DNA from 4 places in the Halobacillus sp. KGW1 genome. Region 3 is predicted to be linked to each of the others. Evidence: riboswitches for the same ligand, from Rfam matches in the RefSeq annotation. Region 3 holds a riboswitch; each other region holds the start of a gene.
What was found. A riboswitch is a leader RNA that binds a small molecule or an ion and turns the genes downstream of it on or off. The one in region 3 is predicted to bind cobalamin.
Positions count from the first base shown of each region.

Region 1: it holds a riboswitch for cobalamin, as region 3 does, so the genes downstream of both, AXG56_RS17850 (ribonucleoside-diphosphate reductase subunit alpha) here and AXG56_RS17080 (hypothetical protein) in region 3, are expected to answer to the same signal.
Region 2: it holds a riboswitch for cobalamin, as region 3 does, so the genes downstream of both, AXG56_RS05720 (DUF4430 domain-containing protein) here and AXG56_RS17080 (hypothetical protein) in region 3, are expected to answer to the same signal.
Region 4: it holds a riboswitch for cobalamin, as region 3 does, so the genes downstream of both, AXG56_RS16055 (ABC transporter substrate-binding protein) here and AXG56_RS17080 (hypothetical protein) in region 3, are expected to answer to the same signal.

Region 1 covers NZ_LSOC01000005.1:74,481-80,344, reverse strand. Annotated here, with positions in the region: gene AXG56_RS17860 (P-II family nitrogen regulator) at 1-55, opposite strand, end outside; gene AXG56_RS17855 (ribonucleotide-diphosphate reductase subunit beta) at 213-1,250, opposite strand; gene AXG56_RS17850 (ribonucleoside-diphosphate reductase subunit alpha) at 1,269-3,503, opposite strand; cobalamin riboswitch at 3,645-3,822, opposite strand; gene AXG56_RS17845 (class I SAM-dependent methyltransferase) at 4,015-4,692, shown strand; gene AXG56_RS17840 (alpha/beta fold hydrolase) at 4,761-5,645, opposite strand.
Region 2 covers NZ_LSOC01000002.1:981,350-987,213, reverse strand. Annotated here, with positions in the region: gene AXG56_RS05730 (response regulator transcription factor) at 1-378, shown strand, start outside; gene AXG56_RS05725 (ATP-binding protein) at 378-2,156, shown strand; cobalamin riboswitch at 2,206-2,383, shown strand; gene AXG56_RS05720 (DUF4430 domain-containing protein) at 2,531-2,932, shown strand; gene AXG56_RS05715 (ECF transporter S component) at 2,939-3,463, shown strand; gene sigX (RNA polymerase sigma factor SigX) at 3,564-4,100, shown strand; gene AXG56_RS05705 (hypothetical protein) at 4,093-5,181, shown strand; gene AXG56_RS05700 (helix-turn-helix transcriptional regulator) at 5,263-5,703, shown strand; gene AXG56_RS05695 (ferredoxin) at 5,746-5,864, opposite strand, start outside.
Region 3 covers NZ_LSOC01000004.1:462,349-468,212, reverse strand. Annotated here, with positions in the region: gene prpB (methylisocitrate lyase) at 1-398, opposite strand, end outside; gene AXG56_RS17090 (bifunctional 2-methylcitrate dehydratase/aconitate hydratase) at 414-1,856, opposite strand; gene mmgD (citrate synthase) at 1,921-3,036, opposite strand; gene AXG56_RS17080 (hypothetical protein) at 3,075-3,275, opposite strand; cobalamin riboswitch at 3,439-3,636, opposite strand; gene AXG56_RS17075 (SDR family oxidoreductase) at 3,802-4,452, shown strand; gene AXG56_RS17070 (DHHA1 domain-containing protein) at 4,592-5,773, shown strand.
Region 4 covers NZ_LSOC01000004.1:223,063-228,926, reverse strand. Annotated here, with positions in the region: gene AXG56_RS16065 (cobyrinate a,c-diamide synthase) at 1-953, shown strand, start outside; gene AXG56_RS16060 (cobyric acid synthase) at 950-2,425, shown strand; cobalamin riboswitch at 2,509-2,683, shown strand; gene AXG56_RS16055 (ABC transporter substrate-binding protein) at 2,827-3,810, shown strand; gene AXG56_RS16050 (iron ABC transporter permease) at 3,773-4,843, shown strand; gene AXG56_RS16045 (adenosylcobinamide amidohydrolase) at 4,840-5,864, shown strand, end outside.

The DNA of each region.
Region 1 (5,864 bases), on a different contig from region 3:
TGTGGCGTAGTGTCTGGAACGCTTCCGGCCGAATGATCGCCTCTACTTTCTTCATGAATAGTGTCCTCCTTTAGAATCATGTTAGGTTTCCTAACACTTAAGGTAATGAATAAATATAACTATAAATGAAATATTCTGAAAAATCAAGAGCGTTTTTTAGTGTTATGTAAGAAAAGTTAACATAAAAAACCGGGCACAAGGCCCGGTCAGCTTTATAAGTCATCGAATCCGTTCGTATCGGAAACTTTCGTGTATTGTCTGGACTTCTGCTCAAAGAAATCGGATTTTCCTTCATCTACTTCCTGATAAGCGCGAATCCATTTCAATGGGTTTTTCTTATAGGAAGGGAAAGGCTTCTCTGCTCCGAGCTGTTGACACCGTTTGTTGGCCATGAAACGGATATAATCCTCTAAATCATGGATCGGAATGCCGGGGAACCTGTCACCGATGATATGATGGGCCCATTTGATTTCCAACTCGGACGCTTCTTTAAAGGTTTCCGTGACGAAGCGGTGGTATTCTTCCTTATCCAGTTCTTCATTCTCGTTCAGTGTTTCCTTAAATATTCTTGCAAACAGGTTGACGTGGATCTGTTCGTCCCTGTTGATATAATTGATCATCGTACTTGTAGAAACCATTTTATTATTTCGTGCCAGGTTGTAGAAGAACGCGAAACCGGCATAGAAGAATAGTCCTTCTAAAACGACATCATAAACGATGGAACGTAAGAAGGTATCAACAGAAGGGTCCTCATCGAAAGTTTGATATCCATCCGTGATGAACTGATTCCGCTCTAAGAGAACTTCGTCATGTTTCCAGTATTCGAATATATTTTCCTGTTCCCTTTGATCGACAAGAGTGGACAGGACATAGGAATAAGATTGGTTATGAACGACTTCCTGAAAGGCCAGGACCTGCATGAGTGCAGACAGGCTGGAATCTGTAAGGTAGTCGGCTATTTTACCTGAGTAATCGGTTTGGATAGAATCAAGAAAAGCAAGGAGACCGATGATTTTCTTGAAGGAAGCCTGTTCTTGTTCCGTAAGTTCGGGCCACTGCTTTAGATCATTGCTCATATTGATTTCGTTTGGTATCCAGAAGTTCGAAAGCATGTTCTTATACATAGGGTAAGCCCAGGCGTAACGGGTATCATCCCAGTTCAATACGTTTGAGCTTCTGCCGTTAACAATACCTGTTGAAGCATTGGGAGCTTCATGATCCACCAGTTTTCTTTTGTTTATTGTGCGCATGATAGGTGTCCCTCCTTATTATGATGAACAGTATTCACAGTCGTCGTATTCGCCTTGACTGGAAGTCGATCTTGTATAATATGTCGTCTTCATCCCGCTTCGCCATGCATCCAAATGCAGGGAGAGGAGTTCTTTCGCCTGAATGGTATTTCTTACATACATATTGAAGGAAATGGCCTGATCGATGAATCGCTGGCGGATACTGTTCTGCTTGATGCTAGTATGCTGATCAATATCGTAAGCGGATTTATAATACCCGTAAGTCGTGTGATCGAGCTCTGGTGCGGTTACTGGAATCTTGTAGTCTTTCTTCTCTTCTGAGTAGAACTTTTTGAAAATCGGATCGATGCTTGCTGTGCTTCCTGCTATCAGGGAAGTGCTGGAGTTTGGAGCGACAGCGAGCAGGTATCCGTTCCGCATTCCTTGTGTCGCTACTTTATTTCTCAGCTCATTCCAGTTCCATGTGCGGTCTTGGTCAAACGATCGTTTAACAAAAAATTCCCCGGTCTGCCAGTCAGAACCTTCAAATAGAGGGTAGCTTCCTTTTTCTTGAGCCAGCTCACTGCTTGCTTCTATCGCGTGATAAGCAACCGCTTCGTACACTTCCTCTGTATAGGCGAGTGCTTCTTCTGATTCCCAGGCAATCTTCTTCTTTGCAAGCAGGTGGGCCCAGCCGAAGGTTCCTAGACCTACGCCGCGATATTTCTGATTGGTCAATTGCGCCTGTAGTACAGGAATGGTGTTTTGTTCAATTACGTTGTCGAGCATACGTACTTGGATTGCAATCAAACGTGGAAGCACACCGGCTGGAACCGCACGGCCCAGATTGATGCTGGAAAGGTTACACACGACGAAATCACCAGGATTATGGACGGTAATGATCTTCCCGTCTTCCACGTATTGTTCGGATTGAGTGGTAGGTCTTTGATTCTGTGCTATTTCTGTACACAGATTACTGCAATAAATCATGCCGGCATGGTTGTTTGGATTCATCCGGTTTACTTCGTCCCGATAGAACATGTATGGTGTTCCGGTCTCCAACTGTCCAACCATGATCCGTTTCATAATTTCAATGGCGGGCACAGTTTCTTTGGAAAGCTCCGGGTTCTCTACACATGCCTGGTATTTATCTCTGAAAGAGCCTTCGCCGCGTTTTTCATCGAAATAATCTTCCAGCGAAAATCCCATGACTTTGCGTACTTCGTGAGGGTCAAACAAGTACCAGTCTTCCCGATTCTCCACTGCTTCCATGAAGATGTCCGGAATGGATACGCCTGTGAACAGGTCGTGCGTCCGCTGCCGTTCATCTCCGTTGTTCAATCGGCTGTCAAGAAACGGGAAAATGTCTTTATGCCATATGTCAAGATATACAGCGACGGCACCTTGACGCTGTCCGAGCTGATCGACGCTCACGGCTGTATTGTTTAACTGCTTCATCCAAGGAAGGACGCCGGAGGAAACCCCTTTAAATCCACGGATATCACTGCCGCGGCTGCGGATTTTGCCGAGATAGACTCCGATCCCTCCTCCGTGCTTACTGAGATTGGCGATGTCTGTGTTGCTGTCGTAGATGCCCTGAAGGCTGTCATCTACCGTATCGATGAAGCAGGAGCTCAGCTGACCATAACGTTTCCCCGCATTTGCTAAAGTCGGGGTGGCTACAGTCATGTATAAATGACTCAAAGCCCAGTAGGCTTCTTTTACGAGTGCCAACCGTTTTGGTGCTTCTTCTTGTGACATTAAGACCATTGCAATGATCATAAAGCGCTCTTGAGGAAGTTCATAAACTTCTTTCTCTTTACTTCTTGCAATATATCTGTCACTCAATGTCTTCAAACCAATGTAGGTGAATTGATGGTCACGTTCAGGGGCGAGTGCTTTTTCTAATTGGTATATATCTTCCTCTGAGTAATATGTAAGCAGCTTCTCGGAATAGATGCCTTTCTTAATCAACGTGCAGATTAGACCATGAAAATCTTCATATTCCTTGTTTGTTCCGCGGTTACTGGAAGCTTCCTCATACATCTGCTCAAGCAGCATTCTGCTGGCTGCAAATGTCCAATCCGGTTCCATTTCATCGACCTCAGCCAGACACTCGAGAATAAGAGCGTGGCGCTGGTCCTGTTCCGTCATATGTTCAAAACCTAAGTTAGGAATTTTATGGATGATGCGATCCAGATCAAGCATAGGGAACTCGGTTTTCCAAGCTTCTAATCTTTCTTTCCATTGGTCTTTAATTGCTGATACGCTCATGGTTTCACTCCTTGATCTGATATCTACATATAAAATAAAAAAATCCACTCCGGGAAAGGGAGTGGATGAAACCATGAAACGATGCGAGACACAAAAAAGTCCTCGTTCCATCGCTTCATCTTCTCAATCCCCGAAGAAGTTGAAACTCTGCCGAACGAAGATAGGTCTCCTGGCTGGCATCCGATCTTACTCTGGTCCTTCCCGTGCGCGGCACAGTGGAATCTTCCATTTCGCGGATGCGTACAGTTGCGGGGGCAGCTCCGGATTGGTTACCGGATTCCCTATTAAGCCTTGTGGCATCTTCTGTTCGCAAATACTATATGTAGTTGTTCAGATTAATTTTATTAGCTTATCTTGTGTTTCTATCATAACGGACAACGAAATAACATTCAAGCCTTTTCCATTCTACAACAAATACCTCCAAGCATCAAAACCCAGACACAGCGCATTGGTGTAAGGTATAATTTTATAAGAAGAAATATATATAAGAAGCGGAAAGGCGAGTGAGGAAATGGTTAAGTTCGATTGGCATAAAGAAGCAGAAAGGCAGTGGGACGACCGTGCCGGGATGTGGAGTTCAAAAAGCAAGGAAATGTGGGACGAAGGAAGTCGAAGTACGATCCTTCCCTTTCTTGAGAATCATATCCTGAAAGGAAAAGTAGCCGACCTCGGCTGTGGAGACGGCTATGGATCTTTCCGGCTTTGGCAGAAAGGATATGAGGTCACAGGGGTTGATTTGTCGAAAGACATGATTGATAAGGCGAATGCCAGAGTCAGGGAACAAGGACTTACCTTCGTCCAGGGGGATCTAACTGCTCTACCTTTCGAAGATGATTCGTTTGATAGTGCCATGGCGGTCAATTCATTGGAATGGACGGAGATTCCTTCACAGGGGCTTAATGAGATGAAGCGGATACTGAAGCCTGGGGGAAGACTTTGTATCGCACTGCTTGGTCCGACGGCAATGCCGAGGACCAACAGCTATCGCCGCTTGTTCGGGGAACAAGTCATATGCAATACGATGATGCCGTGGGAATTGAAGAAGATGGCAGAAGAGACAGGGTGGAGATCAATAGCTGGACAAGGGGTTTACAAGCGTGGTGTCGAGGACAGTCTCTTGGAGGGGCTTGAAGAAGAATTAAAGCAGGCACTTACATTCATGTGGGTATTTATTTTCGAAAAAGAATAAAACAATCCGGAGTTGCTTACCAATGCATCAAGGCGCATTGGAGCAAACTCCGGACTTTTTTTGTTGGATTAAGGATGCTCACCGCTTGTCGAACGCATGGGTACTGTTTCCCACAAGAATTCAGCCACTATTCTGTCGACTTCCGCAAGCTCATGGAGGCCGGAGTGGGTTGCCTGAGGCTGGTAAATTCTCTCTTCGTAGTAACGGCCGAATGGAACGATGTCTTCCAGTCCGTGGACGCTTGAGGCGTGGACAAGACCATCCCAGTGCTCCTGCTCCGGGGACTCCTTGTTGATGATTCCGGCCACCGCAAGGACGTCTACATTATCTGAGAAATGATCCTTATTCTTAACCATATCCTGGAGAGCATCAGAGTCTGGTCTCAAATCCACGGTTGCGGCCCCGTAATTGGATTCAAAATAGGAATCTTTCCGAATGCCTTTAAATGGACTGGCGATAGCAGCAACTTTCTTAACGGCAGGTACGCCGTCCGCAGGTTCGTTCAGTAAATAATTGATCGACGCTAACCCGCCCATGGAATGTCCGATAATATTTACTTGTTGAACATTGTAGCGGGAGTGAAGCTGGATCATCACGTTTTCGACCCATTTTGTTTGATTGGAAATACTGGCGCGATTATCTTCGAACAATATCTGCACAAACGGGTTCTTTGTCTGGGGGAAGCTTCCCTGGATGGAGAGGGTACCATCGTTCGCTACATAGACCGTCATCCTTTTTTTTCCCCAATTCATGGACTGCATCCGGTCCATCATGGTCTGGAAGCTCCTCGGCCCCCCTTTGAACCCGTGAATGAATAAGGTCGGTGTTACTTCTTCGCGCGGGTACGGTTCCGAGCTGCTCGATTTTGAATTGATCATCAGGATGAGCAGCCCTACAAATATAGAACCCAATGCAATATAAAGCCATTTCCAATTTTTCATTTGTAAAGTCATGGTTGTTCCTCCCGAATCCTGTCTTTCCTTCAGTGTAAAACAAGGAAGGCTTTGGATAAAACGATTTTATGCAAATTTGCGCATCCATGTGCAGAAACGGGTCTTCTTAGCTTGCCCTTAAAGAGCTGTGTCATGACCGACGGCATATTTTTGTGTTTAGCTCTCGTTTATCGGGGAAAACTGGAAATGTATGAAAGACAGAGCAGCATATATGGAGAA
Region 2 (5,864 bases), on a different contig from region 3:
CGTGTGAAGGCATTGTTGCGGAGAGCATCCTCGACCAAATTCCTGGAAACAGATACGCAGGCGAGAAATGTATTGGTGTTTCCGCATATGACTATCGACAATGATGCCCACCGGGTGACTGCGGAAGGGGAGGAAGTTTCCCTGACTCCGAAAGAGTACGAGCTGTTGCATTTTATGGCGCAGTCACCAGACAAGGTTTTCGACCGCGAGCAGTTGTTGAAGGAAGTATGGCAATATGAGTTTTTTGGTGACTTAAGAACGGTGGATACCCATGTCAAACGCCTGAGGGAGAAGCTGAGTAAAGTCTCTCAGGAAGCTGCAGGGATGATTGTGACTGTTTGGGGAATCGGATATAAGTTCGAGGTCAGCGGAGACTGATGTTCTGGCGGAGTGTTGTCGGGAAACTCTGGTTCACCATCCTCCTGCTTGTATGCTTCGTCCTTTTTATCCTTACCATTCTGCTGCTTGAGTTCTTCCAAAACTATCACATACTCGAAGCGGAAAGCGATCTGCTTCAGACAGCCGACAAGATCTCTCAAGTTGTCGACCGCTATGAATCTGATGAAGACCTTCTGCTTTCATCGACTATTTTAGTTAAAGATCCAGCGAGCAGCGCAGTCATTGTCTGGGGACCCGGCGACAGTCTTTTCGCTGAAAGTGAATCCGAAGCGATGCCGCAGCTTGATGATGCGTGGTTTCGGAAGGACCCTGAACTTCGGGCCGTTATGGAAAACGGTAAAGACGTCAAAAAGATTGCAGATATGCAGGAGCATGCCTCCGGTGTGATGGTAGTTGGAACACCTCTTGAGAATAGCTCTGGAGCGGTCTTTGTCTATCAATCGCTCGACACCGTAGAAGAGACCTCGGAGCAAACGACGAAAATCATATTTCTTGGAGCAGGGATCGCGATTATTTTAACTACAATTTTTGCCTTTTTCCTGTCTACGAGAATAACAGCTCCACTTATTAAAATGAGAAAGGGAGCTATGGAACTCGCTAAGGGAGAGTTTCATACGAAAATCCCGATCCGAACGCATGATGAAATCGGCGAGCTTGCCATGGCTTTTAATCGGATGGGAAGAGAGTTGAAATTTCATATTAATGCTTTGAATCAAGAGAAAGAACAACTCTCAGGGATCCTGCGTTCCATGGCGGACGGTGTCATAACCATCAATCGTCAAGGAGATGTGCTCATAACGAACCCTCCAGCCCAGCAGTATTTGAAAGCCGCTGATTTCGAACGGGATCCGTCCCGGGATAAGGAAGAGGAGCTTCGTCTGCCGGAGCCTTTAAAAGAGCTCTTTCAAAGTGTTATAACAGAGGAACATGAATCCATGGTGGAAGTATCCGTACAAGGTCGCTCATGGGTGATCATTATGACCCCTCTCTATGACAGGGAAAAGGTTCGTGGCGCCGTCGCGGTTCTGCGTGATATGACGGAAGAACGGAGACTAAATAAGCTTCGTAAAGATTTTATAGCCAATGTTTCGCACGAACTACGCACTCCAATTTCTATGCTTCAGGGATACAGCGAGGCAATTGTGGATGATATTGCAGAAACTAAAGAAGACAAAAACGAGCTGGCTCAGATCATTCATGATGAATCCCTCAGGATCGGCAGATTGGTCAACGAGCTGCTGGATTTGGCCCGTATGGAAGCGGGGCATATTCAGCTCGCTCATGATACGATCGAAATGGGACCGTATATGCAGAAGATTATCCGGAAGTTCAGTGGTCTGGCAGGTGATAAACAGGTGAACCTTACGCTTGATCTTGCTCCTGAACTCGGCAGGCTTACCTTTGATCCGGATCGTATTGAACAAGTGTTCACGAACTTGATTGATAATGCCATCCGCCACACGGAAGAAGGCGGAGAAGTAAATGTGACGGTCGTTCCAGACGGGAATGACTGGGTCGCTTCGGTAAACGACAGCGGTATGGGCATTGCTGAAGAAGACCTGCCATTTGTATTTGAACGCTTCTATAAGGCGGACAAATCCAGGAAGCGAAAAACGAAGGATTATAAGAAAGGAACCGGTCTCGGTCTCGCCATTGCAAAGAACATCGTCGAGGGGCACGACGGGGAGATCAGCGTCCACAGCAGGCTTGGGGAAGGGACGACCTTTACCTTCCGCATCCCTTTCATTCATGGGTAATCCCCTTATTGCCAATTGTGACGGTTTCGTGTACGCTTAAAAAGGAACTGTATAAAATGAGAATTCAGGTGTCTGAAAGACTTAAAATGGGAATCCGGTAAGGAAACCGGAACTGTCCTCGCAACTGTGAGTGCCGACGAAAAGGTGGATCCACTGTGGATAACGGGAAGGAGCCTTGGAAGGATGACGCACGAGTCAGTAGACCTGCCTGATCTCGCGTTTCAATACTTCGAGGATTGAGTATTTGAGGCAACCGATCGGTGAATGGCGGCCAGTCCCGCTTCTATTGGTTCGTCTTAGAGCTTGTCCCAACAGGGGCAGGCTCTTATTTGTGGCTACTCAAAACCCTCAAAAAGACAGAAGGGGAGAAAAAAATGTTACAGAAATGGTATCGCCTGATGATGGCGGCCTTCCTTGCCGTCGGTGTTTTGGCAGGATGCGGCGCGCAGGAAGATGAAGAAAAGAGTGCAGAAACGACCGAACAGCAGGAACAGGAAATTACCGTAGAGGTGGAGCTTTCACAAGATAATGGTGCCGAAGAAATTGCTTCTGAATCAATTACTGCCGAAGAAGGTGCGAATCTGATGGAGGTGATGGAGGACAATTTCAAAGTGGAACAGTCCGGAGGATTCATCAACTCCATTGAAGGTGTTGGAGGCGATGAAAAGAAAGCATGGATGTACACCGTCAATGGAGAAGAAGGTCAAGTCGGCGCAGAAGATTATGAATTGAAAGATGGAGATCAGGTTACCTTCGATTATCATGCGTGGGAATGACCAACTATGAACACATATAAACTGACGTTGATTGCCATGCTGTCAGCATTAGCTGTTGCGGGCCGAATGGCTCTTGCCAATATTCCTAATGTCCAGCCTGTAACGGCGATTATTATCATCGCCGGATTTTGGCTGGGTCCAGTTGGAGGTGTACTGGTTGCTTTCGTAACGACACTGACTTCCAACCTCCTCCTCGGCATGGGTATGTGGACCGTATGGCAGATAACAGCCTGGGGTTTAATCGGTGTCGGAGCAGGTATCTTAGGTAAGATTCTTCCTAAGCTTCCGGTATGGTTGTTATCTGTATATGGTTTTTTGAGTGGTATCTTCTATGGCTTTGTCCTGTCTCTCACGATGCATGTCGCAGGACAGCCCTTCTGGGCCTATTATCTGGCAGGGATTCCTATGGACATCAATCATGCGGTTTCAAACACTGTTTTTCTGATTGTTATGGCTCCTGTATTAGGACGGTTGTTCAGACGTTACCCATTAACAAACCATAGATTGGACCCAGCAGGAAAGCTGCCCTAGAACAGGGTAGCTTTTTCTTTTTTTTTCGTATTAGTATAGGTAGTGTAACGATCTCCTATTTGTTACGACTATATACATAGGTGATTCAGGGGGTACTGTTTTGAAATCGTTCTTTGATGAACTGTATAAGCAACATCACCGGGATTTATTTCAATTTCTTATCTATATGGTCAAGGACCGTGCTGTTGCAGAAGATCTCGTGCAGGAAGTGTACATACGTGTCATAAAATCCTATCATTCCTTTCGAAAGCAAAGCTCAGAAAAGACGTGGCTGCTTTCCATTGCCCGTCACGTGGCCATCGACTATTTTCGGAAGCAGAAGAGAAAAAGGGATCGTATTATAGAAACATTTGATTGGACGAAGAATAAGGAGAGCTTACGCGATGGTCTCCCTCTGCCTGAGGAAGTGGCTGTAATGAACGAAGAGGTGAAGGAAATGTACAGAGCTTTGGATAAGTGTTCTTTTAATCAGAGGAGTGTGCTCATACTCCGCTATTTGCAGGGAATGTCCATTCAGGAAACAGCAGAGGCTCTTTCTTTCAGTGAAAGCAAAGTGAAAACGACGCAGCATCGTGGTATGAAAGCCTTGAGAACCCATATAGAAAAAGCGAGGGAAGGAGGAGGAGACATTGAGTAAGAAAAAAATATCAGACCAGGATGTGAAGCAGTGGCTTTCTCAGTTACCTTCTTTGGAAGACAAAAGGGAGCAGGGGGAGGTGTATCGCGCTGTTGAAAGAAGGATAAATCGTGGTGTGAGGAAGAAGCGGCACCGGATTGTTCCTCTATTATCTATTCTTACCGTTCTCTCTCTCCTTGCAGTCTCTCTCCCGTTTGTTCAGGAAATCCTGCAGCCCCTTCCTGAACAAGGGGCGCAGCAAACAGACACGAGGGAAGGGGAATTTGTCCCATTACCACCCGTTTTGGAAGGAGCTGGATTGGATATGCCGACACATACACTGTCACTGGTTGCAGATACCCGCAAATCCGGGATGAGGGTGCAGGCCTTCCCGGACAGGAATGGAGAGTTCGTCATTCCAATCACACTCGCTTCCGAAGAAACGAGAGTGGACCCAGACACTTTCGGACTTTCTCCGCGTACTGTTCCTGAAGTGGATTACGAGATAGATGAAGAGAATGGAAAAGCGAGAGCGGTATTTCCTGAGAACTATCAAGTCAGCGGGAGTTCATGGGCTAGGTCTGTCGTGGAAAGTGTGAGGTGGGAATTATCCGGATATGCCTCAGATTCCGTTGATGTGAAGACTTCTGACGGGAAACAGGTTGCCATCGGTAATTATGGTGTGACCGATAAACTGCCTGTAGTTTCAGAAGAAACGTATTATTTTCTTATTTATCACTATGATGCTTCCACAAAATCGCTGCTCACTCCCGTACAAGCAGATGATGATGCAGACTTTTCGGATCTCCTTACAGAGATGGGAAAGAATGCTCCTTTTCCACAGCTTGAGTCTCCAATTCCAGATCATGTTCGTTTGTCCGTCGTTAAGGAAGATAAAGAGCGTTTGTATCTTGATGTAGATCACCATGCCTTCAAGGATGAAAGGGAAAGAAGGGAAATGGTGGATGCTTTGCTTGCAACGGCATTTTCGGCCGGTTATCGGGAAGTGAAGTTCAGCGGCCTGGAACGAGAGAAAGGTGCCTACGATTTTCGTCACCCTATACCTACTCCTGAGGTTATTAATCTTCTCGCTCCGAATTGATGGTCAATAGTCAAAGCCCTGCAGATAGTGGACAGCGATGAATCATGTTAAAATGGAAATATCAAAAAGGGGAAGATGGGAATGGACAAAGAACAGTTGATAGCAATCATCTCCGATAAGATAAAACTGATACGTGTGGAACAGGGCTACACACAAGATCAAATGGCGGTGATCATCGGTGTCTCGAAAAAAACGCTCGTGCAGATTGAAAAAGGGCGTATTTTAGCGGGATGGACGACCGTAGTGGCCGTCATCGCACTGTTTCCGGGAAGTAGTGTGTTAAAAGCAGCCTGCGGTGATTCCCCGCTGGAAACGGCATTGACTATTGCCCATCAACGGTACGAGTGGGAAGCTTCTCGCCAAGAGGAATGGTACTGGAAGCCTTTGGAGGAGAAAGGCAGTGTTGTCATGGAGCAGCACGCTGTAAGCGGCCATTACCGGATTAGTGACTATAATACAGGAAGACGTTTCACCAGTGTGGATCGTACAGAAGCAGAAATGACTCTCGACCGTTGGACTTAACTGTAAAAAAAAGCCCCTGCCGATATCGGGAGGGGCTGCAAACTATTCGTGTTTCAAAGGGTCTCCGTCAAAGGGTGTGTCGGCAATTTTTATTGAATCTGTCGGACACCCTTCGAAAGCGTCTTCCATATCTTCTTCATACAGTTCCGGGACCTCGAACG
Region 3 (5,864 bases):
TTTAAGTGGCCGCACTTCTTCGGGAGCTGCTGATCCTCGATTTGAACGGCAGCAACTCCTGCCTCTACCATTTCCATCGCTGCGCGGGCGACGGTGATGGTCCCGCCGTATCCGGTGTCGATATCGACAAGTAAGGGAAGGTCGGAGGCACGGATCAACTCTTGTGCCTTTGCTGCCATTTCGTTGGAGTAAATCATGCCGAGGTCGGGCAGTGCACGGCTGGCAGTATAGGCGGCACCTGATAAGTAAAGGGCCTTGAACCCGACGTCTTTGGCTATTTTGGCAGACATGCCGTCATGGGCACCGGGAATCCTGAGCAGTTCCTGTTCTTCCATCAATCGCTTGAACGCTGCTGCTCGTTCCGGCTGGGTCGATGTAGGTTCCACTATCCATGTCATGATACGTTCTCCTCCTTATATACGGAATAATTCCATGAATTGAGGCACGGATGTATCGACTAATTGGTCGTAATCCTCACATCGATTCAGAATCCGGTTCACCTGACGGAATGGGAAGCGTGTCTTCAAATTGTCCTGGAACTTGTTCAAAAGAAGCGGGATTCCCTCATCCCGGCGTCTGCGGTGGCCAAGGGGGTATTCAATTGCCACTTGTTCAGTGCAGGAACCGTCTGTAAAGAATACCTGAACAGCATTGGCGATCGAACGTTTATCCGGATCGAGGTAATCGCGGCTGTATTCCTCGCACTCCACCGTTGTCATCAACCCTCTTAGTCGGTCGATATCCGGATTCCGGGCCGTGTCATCTTCATAGTGGTCGGCGTTCAGGGTGCCGTAAATCAATCCGACAGCTGTGATGTACTGCAGGCAGTGATCGCGATCCGCAGGGTTGTGCAGCGGTCCTTTCTTATCAATGATCCGAATCGCCGATTCATGGGTGGTGATGGTAATCCTGGCAATGTCGGAAAGTCTGTCTTTTACTTCCGTGTGGAGCTGGACGGCGGCTTCCGCAGCCGTCTGGGCATGAAACTCGGCTGGGTATGCGATTTTAAACAGGATATTCTCCATGACATAGGAACCGAGCGGGCGGGCCAGTGTCAGCTTTTTCCCGCTGAACAGGACATCCTGAAAGCCCCACCCTGGCGCAGATAATGCTGTGGGATATCCCATTTCTCCTTTTCTCGTCATTAAAGCCAGACGGACACCCCTGCTTGTCGCATCACCGGCAGCCCAGGATTTCCGTGATCCGGTGTTTGGCGCGTGGCGGTATGTGCGGAGACTGGAATTATCGACCCATGCCTGCGAGACGGCATCGGTGACTTCTTCCTTCGTCCCGCCGAGCATCGCTGTAACAACGGCGGCTGTTGCGACTTTTACGTAAAGGACGTGGTCCAAACCTTCTCTGTTCAGGCTGTTCTCAAGTGCAAGGACACCTTGAATTTCGTGGGCCTTCACCATGTTCACGAGCACGTCCTTCATGTGGAGCGGAGCTTCCCCTGCGGCCAGTCGCCTCCTGCTGATATAGTCGGCGATGGCCAGGATTCCTCCCAGGTTGTCGGAGGGATGCCCCCACTCGGCAGCGAGCCACGTGTCATTGTAGTCGAGCCAACGAATCATACAGCTGATATTGAAGGCGGCATGAACAGGATCCAATTCATAGGAAGTCCCCGGGACACGCGAGCCGTCAGGAACGATAGTACCAGGAACGATGGGACCGAGGTGTTTCGTGCATTCCGGGTATCGAAGGGCGAGAAACCCGCAGCCAAGCGAATCCATCAGGACGTACTGGGCTGTCTGCAACGCTTCCTCGCTGGTAACTTCTTCGTGAACCGCATAAGCAGCGATTTCCTCCAATAATGGATCGGTTTCCTTGAGGGTATTCATTTTCACTTCTTCCATTTCATCTCCACCTTTACAAAGAATATGTACCATACAGCCGGGCAGGCAGCCCGGCTTTCTTCCTTTATGGATGCAGATCCCGCGGGCCGGAATAAAGGACACGGGGACGGAACAACTTGTTGTTGGCGTATTGTTCTGTGACATGGGCACAGAGGCCGAGGGTTCTTGCAGCAAAGAAGATCGGCGTGTACAAAGCGATTGGAACAGAAAGAAGGTAATAGACAGGAGCAGCGTAGTAATCCAGATTCGGATATAGATTTTTTTCTTCTTTCATGACGGCTTCTCCTGCTTCGCACATGTCAAACAGGTCTTCACGTTTTTTTTCTTTTGCGAGTTCCCGAAGAGCTTCTTTCATGAGGGAAGCCCGTGGGTCCATGCGATTCCTATACACTCGATGACCGAATCCCATCACCTTTTCTTTCTTCTGGAGCTTTTCATAGAGCAGGTGACGGAATCCGTCGGTCGTTTTTCCTTCAAGCAGCATATGCATGACCGCTTCATTCGCACCGCCGTGAAGATTCCCTTTTAAGGAGGCGACGGCACCGGTCAAGGCACCATACAAGTCGGCATTCGTCGATGCGATGACCCGGGCGGTGAAGGTCGAGTTCGGCATTTCGTGCTCGCTGTAGAGCAACAGGGAACGGTCGAAGAACTTCACCTCCTGCTCCGATGGTATCGTACCGGTGATCATGTATAAGAAATTCGCGCTGTAAGAGAGTTCCTCCCTGGGCTCGATGACCGGTTCCTGCTGCAGGATGTGGTAACTGTTAGCGACGATGTTCGGAATTTTAGCCAGTAAACGCAGCGCTGTCGTACGCATGACCTCCGGTGAGTGGTCTTCCAGCCTTTCATCGTGGCCGGCAAGGGCGGAAACGCCTGTCCGCAGCGCATCCATCGGGTGTGTAGAGGACGGAAGCTTTTCGAAAAGCGTAAAAAATCCTTGCGGCAGGGAATATTCCTTTATTAAAGAAGCTTCGATATTTGATCGTTCTGCACCTGCAGGGAGACTGCCGTGAAGCAGAAGATGAATCAAGTCTGTATAGGTCTTACAGCCGGCAAGCTCAATCAGTTCATAGCCGCGGATGACAATTTCCTCATTCTCTGTATCCAGGTAGGAAAGCTGCGTCTCTGCAGCAATCACACCATCAAGACCAGGTCGATAGATCATTTGATCAGGCATAGACATCCTCCTTATAGTAACCGCTTACAAAAATAAGATCAGGACAGCGAATGCTTACCGAAAAGTTCTTCGCGGACAAGGGCGTATGCTTTTTCTAAACGAATTCGTTCTTCCGAGTCACGGCATTCCTTCTGCCATTGTTCGAACGTCTCCTCCAGTGTACTTGGAAGAGCGGCGTAGAACTGATTCATAATAGATGCTTTAAAAAGGTCGATATAGCTGTCTATCGGATCATTCATAGAGACACCTCTATTTCATTCGGAAATAAAGCCAATAAAAAAACAACTTCCCCAAGAAGTTGTCAAGCTGCGTTCTTCATAGGAAAAGCAAATAAGATCCGCAGCCATGCGTATCCATCCTTCTCCTGAAACGGCACTTCACACCCCCTATCCTCGTAGGTACATGATGTTCGCTGAAACGGGCAGGTCTCCTGGCTTATGATCATCGCTCCCTGAACCCTTCCCATTCCCGCCTGATGGCGGGGACAGTGGTCCTTCAGTTCGCTCCCAATTACAGTTGCGGGACAGCACCGGCTTTTCACCGGTTTCCCTTTTAAGCAGGCAGCATTTGTGCGCCTGCACCCGAATCAAAACGTATTCAGTTGTCACAGTTCAATATATCAAACAATCCATAAATAAACAATATTTTCCTTTCTTCCCCGTGGTAGGAACAGCTGGGATGTTTGCTTTTTATAAAAAAAGGTTACATATCTTACAGGTGAACAAACTATACCATGTATGTTTTCCATAGAAAGGATGAGTGAGAGTGAAAGTTCTTGTAGTAGGTGCAAATGGTCAAGTCGGTAAACATCTGGTTGAGAAAATCCAGGACAGCGAAAAAGTAGAAGCCGTCGCTATGATCCGCAAAGAGGAGCAGGCGTCCTACTTCAAAGATTTAGGAGCCGAAACGGTCCTTATTGACTTGGAAGACGACACGGAAACCATTGCAAAAGCGTTTAAAGGAGTGGACGCTGTCGTATTTACAGCGGGATCCGGTCCGAATACCGGCCCTGATAAAACAGTAATGATCGACCTTGACGGTGCGGTGAAGACGATCGAAGCATCGAAGCAGGCAGGTGTGAAGCGCTACGTCATGATCAGTTCTTTCGATACGACGCGGGAAGCGATTCAGGAAGCACCGGCTTCTTTCGCTCCTTATGTCATTGCGAAGCACTATGCAGATGACTGGCTGCGACGAACGGATCTGGATTACACGATCATCCACCCGGGAATGTTGACGAACGATGCGGGTACGGGTGAAGTGGAAGCGGCTGAGAAAGTCGAACGCGGGGAAATTTCCCGTGAAGACGTGGCGAGCGTCATTCTTGCGACATTGGAAAATGAGGCAACAATCGGTAAGGAATTCCAAGTGGTCGGGGGAAATACGACCGTCCGCGATGCTGTAGGATCTTTATAATTATCAGGAAGACTCTCGAAGGCTCTGCTGGAAACAGCGGAGTCTTCTTTATTGTTTCGTCGATTTCCCGGGAAATATGTGGCGGCACCATGTGAAAAAATGCTACGATTCCCGTAGGATATACATAGGAGGAAAGTATATGACACGGAAATTATATTATGAAGATGCTTATTTGACAGCATTTGATACAACCATTGCCCGTACCGGGCAGGATGATAACGGATTTTTCGTCATTCTTGAAGAAACAGCCTTTTATCCAACCGGCGGCGGCCAGCCGAGTGATCGAGGAGCTTTGAACGGAGCACCGGTTTCGGGTGTGGAAGAAGTGGACCGCGATATCCGTCATTATTTGGAGGAGCCGATGGTCGTCGGAGGTACCGTCCATGGGGAAATTGACTGGGCCAGACGCTTTGACCATATGCAGCAGCATTGCGGGCAGCATATCCTTTCTGCAGTCATGGAAGATCGTTTTCAGTGGCAGACGACCAGCTTCCATCTGGGTGAGGAAACGGTCACGATCGATTTGGATACTTCTGAGCTTCTGGAAGAAACGCTTACAGAAGCGGAAGCAGAGGTCAACCGCTTGATCCTGAAAAATATTAAGGGGGAAACAGCATGGATGACGGCGGAAGAGGCGGGGAAGTATCCTTTGCGTAAGAAACTCGCCGTCACGGAAAATGTCCGTCTCGTCATGATTCCGGGCGTTGATTATAATGGCTGCGGCGGAACACATCCGCAGGCGACCGGGGAAGTAAGGGCTGTCAAGCTTCTGGGCTGGACTAAGAATAAGGGTCAGGTGCGCCTGGAATTTGTCTGCGGAGAACGCCTGCTTGGACAGTTCGGAAAGAAACATCGACTGTTGACGGAGTTGAAGCAGCTCGTTGCCCGTCCCGAGGAGGCGCTGCCGGAGGAAATCGTTGAGCTGAATGAAAAAAGCAAAGAGAAGGATAAGTACATCTTGGATTTGGAGAGTAAGCTGATCGGCTATGAAGCGAAGGAGCTTGTGGAACAAGGAGAGCAGAAACAGTTTCTCTCTGCAGTATATCAGGACCGTTCCATTAAGCAGCTCCAGACTTTAGGGCAGGCTGTGTTGAACGAAACGACGGATGCCTGTGTCCTGCTCGTCAGTGAACAGGAAGATGCCCTCCAGTTTGTACTTGCCTGTGGCAGCGGACTGGACAGAAATATGAATGACGTGGCGAAACAAGTGTTGCCGCATATCGAGGGAAAAGGCGGAGGAAAACCGCATTTTGTCCAGGGTGGCGGCAAGAAACGAATCAAAGCTGATGCATTTGTGGAGCTGGTAAAGAATATAGTTTAAAAAGAGTCCCCCTGAACTCCAGGAAGCGCCTGTCGCTTTCTGGAGTTTTTTATCATCTTACGGTAACTGTTGTGTAATAGTGGTGTAATAG
Region 4 (5,864 bases), 240 kb from region 3:
GATACCAGTTATTTGATGACACGACGGACATTGCCGGTGTCATTGCAAGTAAAGTCGGAAGCGAAGGGCACTATCGGATTATCAAAGAAGCGGTAGAACAGGAGTGCGGTATTCCGGTGTGCGGGTACCTCCCTCGCATGACAGAGTTAGAGATGCCGGAACGACACCTTGGGTTGATCCCAGCCATTGAAAGGGGAGAGCTGGATGACCTTTTTAACAAGATGGGAAGAGCCGTCATGGAAACCGTAGATATGGAGCGACTGCTGCAGATAAGTGAGAGTAAGCCTTGGATGGAGGTTCCCCCTTCGCCGTTATTTCAACAGCAGGCTTCTTCTTCTCTTAAGATAGCGATTGCGGAGGATAAGGCGTTCAACTTCTATTACCCGGAAAATCTCGAACTTTTGGAGGCGCGCGGTGTAGAAGTGCTTCGTTTTTCTCCGTTAGCTGGAGAGAAAATTCCTAAAGTGGCGGACGGCGTTTATCTGGGCGGCGGCTTTCCTGAACTTTATGCCGAACGACTCTCGGAACAGAAAGACATGAGAAAAGCGTTCCTGGCTCGCGTCGAAGAAGGGCTTCCTGTCCTAGCGGAATGTGGAGGATTCATGTTTTTAACAAAGGCCATCAACGGACATGCCATGGTTGGGGCTATTTCCGGGGACATGCATATGCAGGAAAAGCTGGCTGCTGTCGGATACAGGGAAATCCATGGAGGACCCGGGAATTTTCTTCTTCCTGAAGGGGAAACCGCAAGAGGTCACGAGTTCCACTATTCTGTATATCGCCCGGATGAGGAGCATACGCCGGCCTACTTCGTTAAAGGAACATTCGGAGAAGGGACAGAAGGAGTCATTCATAAGAATATTGTCGCAGGGTACACGCATATACACTTTGCATCGAACCCATCCGTTGTGGATGCTTTCCTGAATAAATGCAGGGAGGTTCGCAATTCATGAAGGCCGTACCAATTATGATCCAGGGCACACACTCAGATGCGGGGAAAAGTATGATGGTTACGGCTTTGTGCAGGATTTTTGCACGAAAAGGATATGCTGTCGCCCCGTTCAAGTCGCAGAATATGGCGCTCAACTCCTATATCACTATAGATGGCAGAGAAATCGGACGCGCGCAGGGGGTGCAGGCGGAAGCAGCCGGTGTCGAGGCAGAGACGATGATGAACCCTGTATTGATCAAGCCGACGAAGGATGATGAATCCCAAATTGTCGTCCATGGGAAGCCGCTCCGGAATATGAAAGCATCCGAGTACCGGAAGGAATATTACGAGACTGCCAAACAGGTAATACGAGAAGCTTATCAATCTTTAGCTGGTCGTTTTGAAAGAATCGTAATCGAAGGTGCCGGAAGCCCGGCAGAAGTGAATTTAAACGACCGTGAACTTGTCAATATGAGTATCGCAAGAATGGCGGATGCTCCGGTCATCCTTGTAGGGGATATCGACAGAGGAGGCGTATTTGCAAGCCTTGTCGGAACCCTGCAGCTGCTTGATCCGGTTGATAGAAAGAGAGTGTGCGGTGTAATCATCAATAAATTCCGCGGAGATGTGTCTCTGCTTCAGCCCGGTTTGGATTGGTTTGAAGCGTATGCAGGTATCCCGGTTCTGGGTGTCGTTCCGTTCCTGGAAGATGCTGCGATGGATGCGGAAGATTCCTTAAGTCTCCATCAATACAGCCGTTTCCCCGACGATGCCAAGGATTTGGATATCGCTGTCATTCATCTTCCGCGCATTTCTAATTTTACAGACATCGATCCGTTTCGGTTTGAAACGGACTGCCACGTACGGCTTGTTCAAAAGCCGGAAGAATTGGGAAAACCCGATTTGATCATTCTTCCCGGAACGAAAAATACGCTGGAAGACTGTCAGTTCATGAAGGAGCTGGGGTTGGACCGCGCTGTCAGAAGGCTTCACCTTCAAGGAACCATCATCTTCGGGATTTGCGGCGGCTATCAAATGATGGGGGAGAAGATCCATGATCCTCAAAAAGTAGAATCTGAAGCCATCGAAGTGGAAGGGATCGGGATTTTTCCACTAAAGACGACAATGCTTACAGAGAAACGGACGGTTCGCTCAAGCATGAAGGTTCATTTCTCGGGAGAAGAGCTGAATATTCAAGGCTATGAAGTCCATATGGGACAGACAGAGAGGACGGGGGATGTCGATTCCTTCCTTGATGGTTCCGTAAGCGACGGAGCATATGGGACGTATTTTCACGGTGTGTTCCATAACGACAAGTTCCGCCATCTGTTTCTCAACCAGCTCAGGAAACGAAAAGGATTGCAGGAGGCGGAAGCGCACGTGTTGTATGAACAACTCCGGTTGGAAGCTTATGATCGTTTAGCAGCGCACGTCACAGGTTTTTTAGACGTAGATAGACTGGAAGACATAATGGAGCAGTACCAGCGTAGATAGGAGCAGAAGCAGGGCCCCTATGAAGGCTATGACAAGATTTACTTTTTTCCGACGGGATTCTATAATAGAATCATCACAAAAATTCGAATATTCCGCGATCAGGTCCTACATGCTGTAGGTGAAAAGGGAAATCGGTGTAAATCCGATGCGGTCCCGCCACTGTAACGTTGAGGAAAGCTGCGTGCCACTGTTTGTACGGGAAGGGCAGCTTGACGATGAAACGGAGCCAGGAGACCTGCCTGACGTGTTCGAGAAGAGACTTTCGGGTTAAAGGTCTGCTTCGAACGAGCGTGATGTGTGCGTTTATTTATCAGCGTGTATCATTCCGCCTCCTTCGACGACCGCCTTTTTCTTAGAGAATGGCGTTTTTTTGTGAGCAAAAATAGGGAGGGGAAAGATACATGAAAAGAACACACTGGTTCATGCCGTTTGTTATGGGTATGCTTCTGATGTTTGCTGTCGGTTGCAGTGATGATTCCAATGAAACGGAGCAGGGCGCAGATGCTGGTGCGGAGGAAACGACTGATCAGCAGGGAAATTCTGCCGAATTCCCGGTCACGGTCACAGACGGAAGTGGAGAGGAAGTTACCATCGAAGAGGAGCCGGAGACGATCGTATCCTTAATACCGAGCAACACAGAAATTACATTTGCGCTCGGTCAGGGCGATAAGTTGATTGGTGTCGATACATACAGCAACTATCCGGAGGAAGCAAATGATATAGAAAAAATTGGAGCTCAGGAAATGGATGTGGAGAAGATTTTATCTTTAGATCCGGATCTTGCGCTGGTGACAGATTTCCACCAGGAGAATAATCGCGATATTCTAGATAAATTCGAAGAATCCGGTATCGACGTTGTTGTTGTCGACAGTGCGGAGTCTTTTGATGCTGTATATGACCATATCGAACTGCTTGGTGATGTGGAAGGGGCATCCGAAGAAGCGGATGAGCTTGTAGGCGACATGCAGTCCAGCTTGGAAAAGATCAAAGAGAAGGCAGAAGCTGTCGAGGAAAAGAAACGGGTTTGGGTGGAGGTCGCTCCTAGTCCTGATATTTATACAACCGGTACAGGAACCTTCATGAATGAGATGCTGGAGGCGATCCATGCCGAAAATACGGCTGCCGACCAGGAAGGTTGGGTGAAGATGACGGAAGAGGAAGCCGTACAGAAGAATCCTGATGTCATCATCACCACTTACGGCTACTATGTCGATAATCCGGAGGAGCAGGTGCTTGACCGAGCGGGATGGGCGGAAGTTCCTGCCGTGAAGCAGGAACAGGTCTTCGATGTGAATAACGATACGGTGACGCGTCCGGGACCGCGTTTGATCGATGGAGTAGAGACGCTTGGAAAGCTCATTTATCCAGAAGTATTTACTGAATAAGATCGGGTGGATGTACATCTTGTTGGGAGGGTTCGTACTTGGTGCGACCCTTCTTGGCGTTTTAAACAGCAGTGTCGATTTCCCGATCCCGGTTGTCCTCGATCTTCTGCTTAATAAAACGCTCGGGATTACTTTGCGGGAAGAGACAGTCGAGAAATCCACCGAACTGATCATTTGGGAAATACGGTTTCCACGGGTACTGCTGGCGCTTCTCGTAGGTGCTTCCCTTTCCATTGCAGGTGCTGCTTTCCAAGGATTGTTGAGGAACCCGCTGGCTGATCCGTACACAATCGGCGTTTCGTCCGGTTCCGCCCTCGGTGCTGTATGCGTGCTGTATTTCCAAATTACGATTTCGTTTCTAGGCGAATTCACGCTGCCGGTTGTAGCGATTATCTCCGGATTCATCACGATGCTTATCGTCTTCGGGGTGACCCACCTGGCCAATCGAACGCTTGCGATCGAGACGATCATTCTGGCTGGTATTATCGTTAGTTCTTTCATCAGTGCGGTCATTTCCTTAATCATTGCCTTGAGTTCAAGAGAAGATATGCGGCAGATTCTTTATTGGCTGATGGGGAATGTCGGGATGCGGGGATGGAGTCATGTCCAATTGCTTCTTCCGTTTTTCGTCGTTGGGGTCCTGCTTCTCCTGTTCAAAACGCGCGAATTAAATGCGATGGCGCTTGGTGAGGAGTCTGCCGAACACTTGGGAGTGCACGTGAATCGAGGGAAAGTGATGGTCATCGTCGGCGCATCGCTGTTGACAGGGGCTGCCGTCGCCGTATCCGGACAAATAGGATTCGTCGGACTGGTCATCCCTCATTTCATCCGAATGCTTGTTGGGCCCAACCACCGCCATGTCCTGCCGTTATCCACGCTTGCCGGCGGTGGTTACCTGATTCTCGCCGACTTATTTGCACGGACGATTGTGGCACCGGAAGAATTGCCGATTGGTGTCATCACCGCCCTGATCGGCGCACCGATCTTTGCTTTACTTATGATCAGAGAGCGATTCAGGAGGAACGAATCATGATAATGATGAAAGGTGTATCAGGAGGATATCAAAGCAAACGGATTGTCCATGATATTGATTTGTCGATTGAAACCGGCCGGTTCTTTACATTGCTTGGTCCGAATGGAAGCGGAAAGACGACCCTGTTTAAATTAATTACAGGGATACTGCCGGCAGCGACGGGAACTATTCAACTGTTCGGCAGGTCTCTGCATACGTTTTCTCCCCGGGAAAAGGCAAGAATGATGGCTGTGCTCTCCCAGGAATCGTATGTGGAATTCGACTTTACGGTCAGAGAAATCGTTACGCTTGGAAGATATCCTCATCAACGAGGGTGGTTAAAGCACACGACGAAAGAAGATCTTCGTATCGTGGATGCTGTAATGGAAGAGACGGATGTCCGCCGCTATGAGAATCAACCGTTCCGTACCTTGAGCGGTGGAGAGAAACAGCGGGTTCTGCTCGCAAAGGCATTGGCGCAGCAGCCGAAGATCCTTTTCCTGGATGAGCCGACAAACCATTTAGATATCAAGCATACAGTCGTCATGCTGGAACATTTGAAGAAGCATCAACGGGATCATGATCTGACGATTGTGGCAATCCTCCACGACCTGAATACGGCCGCGTTGTTCGCAGATGATGTCGGGTTACTGCAGCAAGGGAAACTAGTCGCAACAGGGGATCTGTCCTTGCTGCAGCAGGAGGATTTATTGCAGGAAGTGTACGATGTTCCTGTCCATCATCATTATCACCCGGAAATACCGAAGTCACAAATCGTGGTAACACCCAATCAGGAGACGGGTACGATCCCGGATTATCAAATCATTCAAAATGCGGAATGGATACATCTCCAATTTACCCGGCCGCTTCGGACGATGGCAAACAGCGTCATTGGCGGTGGTATCGGCTGGTCTACGGACTTTTGTAATTTTCATGTAGATTTATCCTACGACTGCCGGGAACCGGAAACGGATGTCATCAGCTGGATGAAAACAAGAGGCGTCGATCCCGCTCAAACAATTGGAATGATGACCGCTGTCCA